One region of the Pseudomonas sp. JZ114 genome, then DNA from elsewhere that is predicted to be linked to it. Evidence: riboswitches for the same ligand, from Rfam matches in the RefSeq annotation. Region 1 holds a riboswitch; the other holds the start of a gene.

Region 1 (6,101 bases):
GGAACATCGAGGCCTTGCTGCTCGAGCGCTTCGAAATGACGCGGTGCACCAATGACCAGCTCAGCCGAGTCCAGTGCCTGCCGCGCTTCGGCCGAAAGGGCTTCGCCTGCGAGCCCAAGGCCGATGACCTCCAGCGTAGGGCCATTCCAGGTTCGTTCGCTCACCAGCGTATCCCTTGCTGCACACGTGCCAGTGCATTGAGCGTAGCGGCGGCCAACGCGCTGCCGCCCCGTCGGCCACTGAGTGCTATCCACTCGATGCCGAGTGCTTGCCCATGAGCCATGAGCGCATCCTTGGATTCTGCTGCACCAATGAAGCCAACCGGCATCCCGATGACAAGGGCGGGCCTGGGGCCACCCGATTCCAAGTGCTCAAGCAGTCTGAACAGGGCTGTCGGGGCGTTGCCAATGACTACAATGCTGCCGGGCAGATAGGGCTCCCACAGCGACAGCGCCACCATGCTGCGCGTTTCACCCGTTGCTTTTGCCAGTGCCGGGACGCGCTCGTCATTCAGAAAGCATAAGGGACGTTCACCGAACAGGCGTCGGGTCAGGCCGTGCCTGACCATTTCGACATCACAGAGGATAGAGGCCTGCGCCTCCACGGCGGCAAGACCGGCTTCCATGGCATGTGGGCTGAAGTGCAGCGCTTCCACAATCTCCGGTTCGCCACAGGTATGCACCAGGCGCATGGCAATCTGCGCCTGGTCAGGGTCGAAGCGGCTGAGGTCGGTCAATGTCCTGATCTGCTCAAAGGACTGACGCTCGATGGCCTCCGGGTCGCGCTGATAATCGAAGGGCATGCAATCAATCCGCCGGGGTCAGTTTCTGAACACCTTTGAGCGGCGCTGCCTGGGCAGGTGACAGAGCATGATCATGACTGTGGTCATGATCGTGGTGGTGGTGGTGATGACCATGATGGTGATGATGGTGGTGGTCATGATCGGCATCGGTGCCAATACCGCGCACATGGTGGTGGTGTCCGAACTGGGGAGCACCGACACGGTCTTCGAAGCCGATGATCTGCTCGCGGTAATGACAAAGCTGGCAGTTCATGTTGCCAGTGCCTTCCTCGGTTTCATGGAGTTTGTCCACCAACGCCTCGATGACCAGGGGATGGTCGTTGAGATAACCGGCCTTGACAACCCGTACTTCAGGATGCGCCTCGGCATAGGCATCTACGTCTGCATAGATGCGATCGATCAGGCGTCCTGTGAAAAGGAAGTAGGGGAATACGATGACATTGCGGTAGCCCAGGCGATGCACGACAGGCAGCGCGTCGGCTACCAGCGGCTTGGTTACGCCGGAATAGCAGGTCTCGGCCCAGGCGAAGCCCATGCCTTCCCACAGAAAGCGCGTGATCTTGGTGATGTTGGAGTTGGCGTCAGCATCGGACGCGCCTCGCCCGACAACGACCAGGAGGGTTTCATCGCGACGGTAATCATCGCCAAACTGCGCTTCGGCCGCCTCGATACGATCGCGTGCAGCGCGCATCATCTTGGCGTTGACGCCCAGTTCCACTCCGTAGGTGATCTTGACTTCCGGGTTCGCGGCCATGAACTCGTTGAGTTCGCTGGGAATGTCGTTCTTGGCATGGCCGGCGGCCATCAGCATGCCAGGAATGGCGGTAATGTTGCGAGCACCTTCTGCGATCAGCTTGTTAAGGCCTTCAGCAATGGTCGGGCGGGCGAATTCGAGAAAGCCTGTGGTGCACAGACGATCCGGAAAGCGGCTCTTGAGGTGTTCGGCGAGGCGGAAGAACTCTTCGACGCCCGGCCTGCTGCGAGTGCCATGCCCCACGACGAGAATGGCGGGTGCGCTGTTACTTAATGTCATCAGGTGTTCTCAGCTGTATCACGGGTGTAGAACCAGGCGCTCAGCCAGCCCAGCACAATCCAGAAAACGGCATTGGAGACAAGTGCTGCCAACTGGAAATGTTGCTGCAGGGATTCAGGGGCCAGGCTTGCCTGTTCGGCAGGTTGTGGTGCGCCAATTATATGGGGCAGCGCAAAAAGGGCCAATGCGGCCAGACGCAACACCCTATGGCGGGTGAAAAATAGCAGGGCCAGGGCGCAGGCTGTGGCAGCCGCGGTGCCGATCCACCAGCCTTGCCGTGCGGTCAGTTCAGCCGCTGCGGTGCCGGGCAGTTCCGGTGGCAGCCCCAGGGAGGGCGCAAGACAAAAGGTCAGATAGCCGGTAGCGCCCCAAAGCAAGCCATGCCAGGCGTGGCGCGGGGCTCGTAGCGTAAACAGGCCTGCCAATATCAGGCTGAATCCAACCGCAACGACCAGGTTGCCGCCGAGTGTCGAAAGCGTTCGTTGCCAGCCGTCTTCAGGCGCCCAGGCCTCGTCGTCATGGTGGTGAGCAGGTGTGTCAGCGGCATGCGCGTGCGCTTCACCCGCTACCTCATAGGTTTCGGCTTCCAGGATCAGCGGCGTGATCCAAAGATTCTGCAGTACGCTCAGGAGCAGTGCCGCCAGTAGTCCGGCAAAGCCGGCTGTAAAGGCAATCCGTTTGTACATGTCACAGCCTCAATGGCAGGGGAAGCCTTCACTATGACGGGTGTCATGAGCGCCATTATGAAGGGCGTCGATGTGTGAGAAGCCGGCTAGAAAGACCAGGCCTGCTCCCAACACGCACGCCAGGGCGGCGGCAGTCAGGCGTTGAGTCAGGGTGCCGGATGCCGTAGGCACATGAGACAGGGATTGGCTATTCATGGATTCCCTCCTAGGAGTGTGGCGAGGATGAGGGAACGCACGAAGGCGCGGTCGCTTGCGCGCCACGCCATTCAGCTGCGCCCGCCCACCGCGGGTTGCTCAATCGTCAATCAGGCCGGTCTCCGGACTTGTGAAGGGGGTGGAGCAAGGGGCTCCAACGCCTGCAAGATCGGCCTTCCCATGCTCTACAGCCGAGCACAGTGGATATCGATCTACACTCACGTACCGTTGCGGGGGCAGTGCCGGACTTGAACCGGCTTCCCGTTTCACCGCCACGAACCGCGTGGCGACACCTGAAATCAGGCGCAAGCAGACCACGAACACGGGCGAAGCGTCAACTTCATCGATTGACACTCCAGAGTGTCGCTCGTAGCCTTTGCGCCTTCAGGGTGCTTTGGCACATGACCAAAGCTAAGAGGGAATGCGGTGCGAGACCGCAGCTGCCCCCGCAACTGTAAACGGTTGTTTAATCGATGCTTTTCAGGAAGCCACTGCTCTTGGGCGGGAAGGCGAGAAGCGTTGCCGTGAGCCAGGAGACCTGCCTTGAACACATTTCAGAATGCGGCTGCACGTGTGAGCCGTATTCTTTCCGACAACCGGGCGGGGTGATCCGGTGTGGCGTCTGGACTGCGTATGAGCGCGTCTTCGTCATGCCTGCCTGTCCCTTTTTCATAAGGCAGCTCATGAAAACCTTGGCCAAGATTCCTGTCACAATCATTACCGGCTTTCTCGGCGCCGGCAAAACCACATTGCTGCGCCATATTCTGGAAAATGCCCAAGGGCGGCGCATCGCCGTCATTGTGAATGAATTCGGTGAGCTGGGTATCGACGGTGAAATCCTGAAGCAGTGCAGCATCGGATGTACCGAAGAAGAAGCCGCAGGCCGGGTATTCGAGCTGGCTAACGGCTGTCTGTGCTGTACCGTGCAGGAAGAGTTCTTTCCGGTGATGCGCGACCTGGTGGCCCGACGTGCCGATATCGACCACATCCTGATCGAGACGTCTGGCCTGGCGCTGCCCAAGCCGCTCGTACAAGCCTTCCAGTGGCCGGAAATCCGTAATGCATGCACCGTGGATGCCGTTGTCACCGTGGTGGATAGCCCGGCGGTTGCCCTGGGTACGTTTGCGGCCTATCCCGAAAAAGTCGATGCCCAGCGTCAGCTGGACCCCAACCTGGATCACGAGTCCCCACTGCATGAGCTGTTCGAGGATCAACTGGCAAGCGCCGATCTGGTCATCCTGAACAAGGTCGACCAGATGCCGCAAATGGCCCTGGCGGCCGTGCGTAGCCAGATCGAGAGCGAATTGCCAGCGTCCGTGAAAATCATCGAAGCGAGCAATGGGCAGCTGCCGTTGTCTGTCCTGCTGGGGCTGAATGCCGAGGCCGAGCTGCATATCGACGCGCGAAAGACGCATCACGACCATGAGCCTCATGAGGAGCATGATCATGACGAATTCGACTCGTTTGCGGTCGATCTGCCAGAGGTAGAGGAGAGTGTCTTGCTGGACGCATTGACCGGGCTGGTGCAGCGCCACGGCATCCTGCGTATCAAGGGCTTCGTCGCCATCAAGGCCAAGCCGATGCGCCTGCTGGTGCAAGGGGTAGGTACCCGCTTCGACAAGCACTTCGATCGTGCCTGGAAGGCGGATGAGGTTCGGCAGACACGTCTGGTCGTGATTGGCCAGGATCTGGATCAGGCTGCCATCAGCGCTGAACTCCGCAGCGTACTGGCTTAATACGATGCATCTCCTCAGGACTCAGCCCGGCGGCTTTACTCCCGACGACGGAATCGCTCATCTTGCACAGACCCCGGGCGACCTGGTGATCCTGTGCAGTGCCGATTCTCATCTAGCGCTGCTGGCCGAAGCGGCGCGCGGGCTGCCTGAGGACTTTCCAAGCCTGCGCCTGGCCAACCCCATGCAGCTGATGAATCACGCCTCGGTTGATCTGTATGTCGATGAGGTGCTTCAGCATGCCAAGGTCATCATTGTCTCGTTGCTGGGCGGGGCGGCGTACTGGCGCTACGGTGTAGATCAATTGGCCCAGCTGGCCGCACAAGGTGCCAGGCTGATTCTTGTACCCGGAGATGACAAACCCGATCCTGAGCTAATGGCGTTGGGTAACTCTTCCGTTGAGGATGCCGAGCGGATCTGGCAGTACCTGCGACAGGGCGGCATGGATAATGCCCGCATGCTGTATCGCTTCATCGGCCAGCGATGGTTTGGACGTGAGACGATGTGGGTCGAGCCTCAGCCGCTACCGCGTGTTGCGGTGTATGCGCCAGAGCGTGATAAAGATAAGGCGCTGGGCTCGTGGCAGCAGCGTTGGCAGGAGGATGGGCCGGTAGCAGCCCTGTTGTTCTACCGCAGTCATCTACAAGCGGCCAATACCGGGTTCATCGATACGTTCTGCGAAGCATTGATAGCTCAAGGGATTAATCCGTTACCTGTTGCCGTAGCCAGTCTCAAGGAGCCGGAGTGCCTTGCTGAGGTCGAGGCACTGCTGGAGGCGACAGAGACCGAGCTGATCATCAATACGACAGGTTTTGCCCAGTCCAACCCGGATTCCCCTCATCTCCGCCCGTTTCGTCGCGATGTGCCGGTACTGCAGGCTATTTGTGCCCAGGATAACGAACCGGGATGGCGGGAGAACGCCCAAGGGCTTGGTCCACGCGACCTGGCGATGCACATTGCCTTACCGGAACTGGATGGGCGGATCATCACGCGCCCCGTCAGTTTTAAGGGCCTGGCCTGGCGAGATGAGCGCAGCCAGAGCGATGTGGTGTGTTATCAGCCCGTTCATGAGCGAATGGCGTTTGTGGCTGAACTGGCTCGGCGCTGGATCATGTTGGCTCGATTGCCAAATAGTGAAAAGCGTACCGCCTTGATCCTGGCCAATTACCCGACCCGGGACGGCCGGATTGGTAATGGTGTAGGGCTGGATACGCCTGCCGCTGCACTCAATATTCTCAAAGCGCTGGAGACCGAAGGGTATCCGGTCGAAGGCCTGCCCGAGAGCGGAACGGCCCTGGTCCATTCTCTACTGGACGGCGTGACGAATGATCTGGGAAGCTTGGATCTACGGCCATGCCATCAAAGCCTGGGGTTGGAGGACTACCTGCGCTTTTTCGCCGAATTGCCGCAGGTGAACCAGGACGCGGTGCGGGAACGCTGGGGCGATCCCGAGCAGGACCCCATGTTTCGCCGCGGCCGCATGATGGTTGCCGGGCTGCGGTTCGGACTGACGTTTGTAGGTATCCAGCCGGCGCGGGGCTATCACCTTGATCCCAGTGCGGTTTACCACGATCCGGACCTTGTACCGCCGCATGGGTATCTGGCGTTCTATTTTTGGCTGAGGCACGTCTATCGCGCCCATGCGCTGATGC
Region 2 (6,101 bases), 580 kb from region 1:
TCCGTCCAGGGCTGCGGGATCAGTTACGTTCAATACGAGAATGAAAATGCCTATGTGGCCGTAGTCGCCGATGTGGATGTCAGCTCAGCCGGAGTAAGGGTCAGACGCGTGACGGTTGCCCATGATTGCGGGCTCATCATCAACCCGGACGGTGTTAGGAATCAGATTGAGGGGAATGTGATTCAGGCGATCGCCCGTACACTCAAGCAGGAAGTGACGTTCAACCCTACCGGTGTGACCAGTCTTGAGTGGGGAGCCTATCCCGTGCTGGCCTTTCATGAAGTACCAGAGATTGACATCGTCTTGCTCGATCAGCCGGACCAGCCTTCTGTTGGGGCAGGTGAAGCAACGTCTGCTGCAGTGCCTGCCGCTATTGCCAACGCGGTATTCGATGCGACAGGGTTACGGCTGCGGCAGGTACCTCTGACAAGAGCGCGCCTGACCAATGCCATGCACGCATAAGCCTTCTTACTGCTGACCGCCGGGCACCAGGACCTCATGGCGATCCGTCTCCAGTGCCTGCTCTTCTGCCTTCCAGGTCAGGTTGAAGCGCTCGGCAACCGTAAAGCGCTTGTCGATGAAGTCCCAGCGCTCTACCTCAACGCATTTGGTTTCACCGTTGCCTACGATCAGTCGATTGAAGGAGTTGGGTGCACTGCCACGTACGCGAGAGGAGAGCGTCGTGCCTGCCTGCACAATCCATATCTCTCGGGAAAGCTCAGGGTACTGGCCGCTTAGAGGAAGAACATAAGGGAGGTGGATATGGCCACCCATTACCAAGTCTAGGCCGGCGTCAGCCCAGGCGGTAAGCGCATCTCCTGCGCCGCCCTGCAGATTGCTCAAGTCACTCAGAACCATGGCGCCAAAGGGTTGATGTGCTACAACGATGCGCAGCTTTTCCTTTGAGGTCTTGTTCAAGCGGTCGACGACGCGTTGAATCTGCTCGGATGTAACCGCTCCGTCCTTGCGCCGCTTGGGGTGCGTAGTGTTCAACCCAATGACCAGAAGATGTTCATCTTCATAGGTAGGCTCAAGGTCGCTTCCAAAATGACGCTGGTAGTTGGCATAGGGCGTCATGAAGCGGGCAAAGAGGTTATAAAGCGGAATGTCGTGGTTGCCTGGTATTACCAGGGTAGCTGGAATGCCATATTTCTCAAGACGCTGCACGTAAGCCAGCCCGGCTTCGAACTGCTTGTCACGGGCTCGCTGTGTGATATCTCCTGAAAGAATCAGCAAGTCGGCGCCATGTTCACGTACGTGATCTTCCAGCGCATCAAGTACGGGTTGTTGTTCGGTACCGAAGTGAGTATCGGAGATTTGCAGAATCGTTGTCATGGGAAATGCATGCTGTCAGTGTGAAGTTACGACGCTAATGGGCGGCGAGAATTCGATTGTCTGGCCTGATTTAACGGTTAAGAGGCTGTAAGTGGTTAGGCAATTCCACTTGCATGGGCGTCTTGAGTTAGCCGTTATTCGTTTAAACGTTCAAACGGCATTATCGATGAAAAACGACACCAATGTCCCTTCGCATGGGGCAAGGAAAAATATGTGACGTTTTTATCCAAAAACTTGCAGACAGTTTCTCATCATTGAGCAGTAATCTGCTGCCGCTGCTTGTCCCTATCAACGATTAGCAGTACTTCATGGCTCACGATTTAACACATCACGGGCGTTTTAGACGTCATCGCTTCCCGGATTTTGGTCTGGTTACAAACCTGATTACTGATTTCTCACCAGAATGTGCGGGTACCTTCAAACAGGAGGCGTCTGCAGGTTAATGGAAGCGCATCGCTATGAATCAAGCGTGGAAGATTGAGGTAGAAGGGCGCGCTTAACGAGGCGTTGCGCCGTGGGATAATTGCGCTGGGTTGGCCCAAGCTGGGCGATCTACGGGCTTATCCGGATGAAAAGGCAATCAAGATCAAGCTTTCCGAGTATACGACCCAGCATAGTGAGTCAATGTTGGACACGTGGGCGTCGGCGCTCAAGACGCTAACCCACGACATTAGGGTAGGCGATGCCTTAGTCGTGTATGACCATAGGACGCGTCAGTACTGGCTGGGACATGTTACAGGTGGGTACAGCTATGATCCGCGTGAATGCGAGGAGTGGCCCAACCTGAGACAAGTCAGGTGGTATGCACAGATTCCCCGTGCGCAGCTCAGCGTCAAGGCGCGCAATGCATTGAGTGCGGTGCAGGGCTGTCAGTTGCGCCAGGAAATTTGGCAGCAGCTCGACTCACTCAGCCGTGGTGATTTTCAGCCGGGCGAGCAGGAGGCCGACACTATCCTGAGTGTTCGACAGGATATGGAAGCACAGGCTCGCGAACTGATTGCTGATCGGCTCGATCGTCTTTCCGAGGCGCAGATCATCCAGCTGGTATCCGGTCTGGTACGCGCCATGGGATTTATCACCAAACAGCCTCCTGCGTCCAACGGCAGCCTGGCTATCGAGGCTTCCCTGGATGGCCTGGGTCTGCATCCCCCTCATGTAAAGGTCCAGGTTCAGCATCGTCAAGGTGCCGTAGGCGGTGAGACTTTGCGAGAGCTTCTGAACTGTCTGAAGGCTGACGACAAGGGTATTTTTGTCAGTACATGCGGCTTCAGCCAGGAGGCTATCTATGAGGCCGAGCGCGCCGGTCAATTGGTGGCTCTGATGGACATGGATCAGTTAGTCGACATGCTTCTGGTGCATTACGAGTCTCTGGATCTGGAGCTGAAATCTCTGATTCCCTTGACGCGAATCTACTGGCCAGCCTCCTGAACGCAGCAGAAATAAAAAAGCCCCGGCACTGGCCGGGGCTTTTCACGATGGCCTGTTACTCTTCAAAGTGCCAGGCATCGTAGAGTTCGCTGGCAGAAGCGCTTGCCACTTCCTTGCGTGCCTTGAGCCAATCGGTCAGGGCCTGACGGTCTTCCTCGGTGGGCGAGCCGTAGCGCTTGTTTGCCATGATAGTGCCTTCGATCCAGGTTTCGCCGAAGCCACCCATGTAGTCCAGGTTACGGGACTCGACGAAATCGACGAAATCGCTCAGCAGCGCTTCTAGCGCTTCGTCTTCAAGCGATTCCTTGAAATCAGCCTTGAGCTCGAATGCCAGTTCCTGGAACTCGCCCAGATAGAGCTTCTTGCGGATACGGCGCTTCATGCGGCTAAGACGGGGATCGTTGGCAGTAGATTCGGACATAGGGAGACCTGTAGCTCGATAACTTCATGGCCAGCCAAAGGGTTTGACTGGATGGAAAGCGGCGCATTATCACCAGCTTCAGCCAGCATGGCTATCAAATATGATAGCGCGGTGACGATAAAGCGAAATGAATCTGTCGCGCCGGTGGATTTTCTGCGCAAAGATTTATCCCCATTTGCCATGACTTTCGTTGACGCTCCCAGGGCTTGCCCGTAACCTGCGCGTCTGCTTGAGGTGCCTCGTGACATGGGTCGACGAGGTGAAACAGGGAAGCCGGTAGCAAGCCGGCGCTGCCCCCGCAACGGTAGGTGAGTTGAACGTCGCACAGGCCACTGGACAGCTGTCTGGGAAGGCGCGGCGGAGGAGTTTTTTCCGCTCACGAGCCCGGAGACCGGCCTCAGGCGTTACACGGCAATGCGGAGGGCATTGATCGTCGCACAGGGCTAATGGCGTTGTGCGTCGTTGCCTCGTCTGTATCCTTGCGGAGCAGATCTTTCCGTTCGCCTCAGCCCTTGCCTGAAGGAGAGCGTCATGAGTGATACCCCGGAAACCCCCACCTCGTTACCTGTCGATGATGCGCGAAATGAGCGCCACCGTGAGCGAATGGTCCGTAAGAAAGCTGTCATGGACGAGCGGATCGCCAATGCACAGAATGAGCGAGGCTTGCTGCTGGTACACACCGGTATCGGCAAGGGCAAGAGCAGCTCTGCCTTTGGCATGGTGGCCCGAGCCTTGGGGCATGGACTGAAAGTGGGCGTCGTACAGTTCATCAAGGGACGCGTCAGTACCGGTGAGCAGATGTTCTTCCAGCGGTTCCCCGAGGAGGTCCGTTACCATGTGATGGGCCAGGGATTCACGTGGGAGACCCAGGATCGTCAACGGGACATCGAAAACGCTGCCAGTGCCTGGGCTGTGGCCAAAGCATTATTGAGTGATCCTGAAATAGCACTCGTAGTGCTTGATGAACTGAATATCGCATTCAAGCATGGCTACCTGAAAGTTGAAGACGTGCTGGCGGATATCGAGGCGCGTCCGGTCTCCCAACACGTTGTCGTAACGGGGCGCGGTGCACCGCAGGCGCTGATCGATGCGGCTGATACCGTCAGTGAAATGGGCTTGGTCAAGCATGCCTTCCAGAGCGGCATTCGCGCCCAGAAAGGAATCGAATTTTGAACCTGCATGATCATCGTCGGTGTCCGGCGCTCCTGGTTGCTGCGCCGGCCTCCGGCCAGGGCAAGACCAGTGTAACGGCAGCCCTGGCACGTCTGCATACAAGACAGGGCCGCAAGGTCCGTGTATTCAAGTGCGGCCCGGACTTTCTCGATCCCATGATCCTGGCCCGTGCGAGCGGTGCGCCGGTGTACCAGCTTGACTTGTGGATGGTAGGGGAAGAAGAAAGTCGCCGGCTGCTATGGGAAGCGGCAGGCGAAGCTGATCTGATCCTTATCGAAGGCGTCATGGGGCTGTTTGACGGCACGCCGTCTAGTGCGGACCTGGCACGTCGCTTCAATGTGCCGGTACTGGGTATTATTGAGGCGACCGGCATGGCGCAGACCTTTGGGGCATTAGCCTACGGTCTTGCACATTATCAGGCGGATCTGCCCTTTGCTGGCGTACTGGCCAATCGTGGCTCCAGCGCCCGGCAGACCGAGCTGCTCAAGGCCAGTTTGCCAAGCGGTATGCGCTGGTTTGGTGCCTTGCCGCGCAACTCGGGTATCGAGTTGCCGAGCCGGCATCTTGGGCTGATCCAGGCTGACGAGTTGTCGGATCTGGATGCACGTCTGGACGCTGCGGCCGATGCCATTGCTGCCAGTGCCGATACCTCACTACCGGAGCCTGTGCTGTTTCAGGCCCCTATGAAGAAGAGCGTCGAACCGCTGCTGGCTGATGTGCGCATCGGGGTTGCACGCGACGCGGCACTGTCGTTTCTGTATCAGGCGAACCTTGATCTTCTACGCGCTATGGGCGCTGAGATTCGGCATTTTTCAGTGTTGCAGGACCAGCAGTTACCGGAAGTAGACAGTCTCTACTTGCCGGGCGGTTATCCTGAATTACATATTCAACAGCTGTCTGGAAATACCGCCATGCAGTCTGCTATTCGGGCGCATCATGCCGCAGGCAAGCCCATTCTGGCCGAATGCGGGGGGATGCTCTATCTGCTGGAGCGCCTGGCTGACAAGACAGGCGAGCAGGGCGAGATGGTTGGACTTCTCGAAGGGGAAGCTACCTTGCAGCCACGTCTTACTGCACTGGCGCTGCAAAGCGTTGCCTTCGATAGCGGCACCTTGCGTGGCCATACGTATCATCACTCATCCTTGGAATCGCCACTGGCTCCAACGTTGCGTGGTATCTGCCCCAATGGCAAGGCCACGGCGGAGTCGGTGTTCCAACAGGGCCGCCTGACTGCCAGCTACATTCACTTCTACATGCCATCCGCCCCCGAAACGGCGGCTGCCCTGCTAGCACCATGAATCCTCACGCCTTTCCTTCCGCCGAGCAGGCCGGCGTCTATCGTGCTATCGCCGAACGACGTGACATGCGTCATTTCAGTGGCGGCCATGTACCGGAGGATCAGCTGCGGCGGCTGTTGAGCGCTGCTCATCAAGCGCCAAGCGTAGGCCTCATGCAGCCATGGCGCTTCATGCGCATTACTGATCAGGAGCTGCGTGCCGAGCTTTACCGGCTGGTCGAGTCCGAGCGTGTCTGCACGGCAGAGGCGCTGGGTGAGCGTAGCGATGAGTTCATGCGGCTCAAGGTGGAGGGCATAAAGGAGTGTGCCGAGCTGCTGGTGGCTGCCCTCATGGAGGGGCGAGAAGCCCATATCTTCGGACGCCGTACGCTGCCTGAAATGGACGTGGCATCGCTGTCTTGTGCGATCCAGAATCTATGGTTGTCCGCCCGGGCGGAGGGGCTTGGG

What was found. Region 1 has a riboswitch for cobalamin ahead of cobW (cobalamin biosynthesis protein CobW). Riboswitches for the same ligand answer to the same signal wherever they lie in the genome.
Region 2: another riboswitch for cobalamin. It lies ahead of cobO (cob(I)yrinic acid a,c-diamide adenosyltransferase); the one in region 1 lies ahead of cobW (cobalamin biosynthesis protein CobW).

The regions. Positions count from the first base shown of each region.
Region 1 covers NZ_CP069256.1:1,852,137-1,858,237, forward strand. The annotation lists gene cbiE (precorrin-6y C5,15-methyltransferase (decarboxylating) subunit CbiE) at 1-164, opposite strand, end outside; gene JQR90_RS08645 (precorrin-8X methylmutase) at 161-802, opposite strand; gene JQR90_RS08650 (sirohydrochlorin chelatase) at 807-1,835, opposite strand; gene JQR90_RS08655 (CbtA family protein) at 1,835-2,521, opposite strand; gene JQR90_RS08660 (CbtB domain-containing protein) at 2,531-2,716, opposite strand; cobalamin riboswitch at 2,813-3,028, opposite strand; cobalamin riboswitch at 3,087-3,276, shown strand; gene cobW (cobalamin biosynthesis protein CobW) at 3,400-4,452, shown strand; gene cobN (cobaltochelatase subunit CobN) at 4,457-6,101, shown strand, end outside.
Region 2 covers NZ_CP069256.1:2,436,325-2,442,425, reverse strand. The annotation lists gene JQR90_RS11340 (molybdopterin cofactor-binding domain-containing protein) at 1-462, shown strand, start outside; gene JQR90_RS11335 (metallophosphoesterase family protein) at 469-1,335, opposite strand; gene JQR90_RS11330 (restriction endonuclease) at 1,843-2,763, shown strand; gene JQR90_RS11325 (YggL family protein) at 2,819-3,184, opposite strand; cobalamin riboswitch at 3,400-3,598, shown strand; gene cobO (cob(I)yrinic acid a,c-diamide adenosyltransferase) at 3,716-4,357, shown strand; gene JQR90_RS11315 (cobyrinate a,c-diamide synthase) at 4,354-5,655, shown strand; gene bluB (5,6-dimethylbenzimidazole synthase) at 5,652-6,101, shown strand, end outside.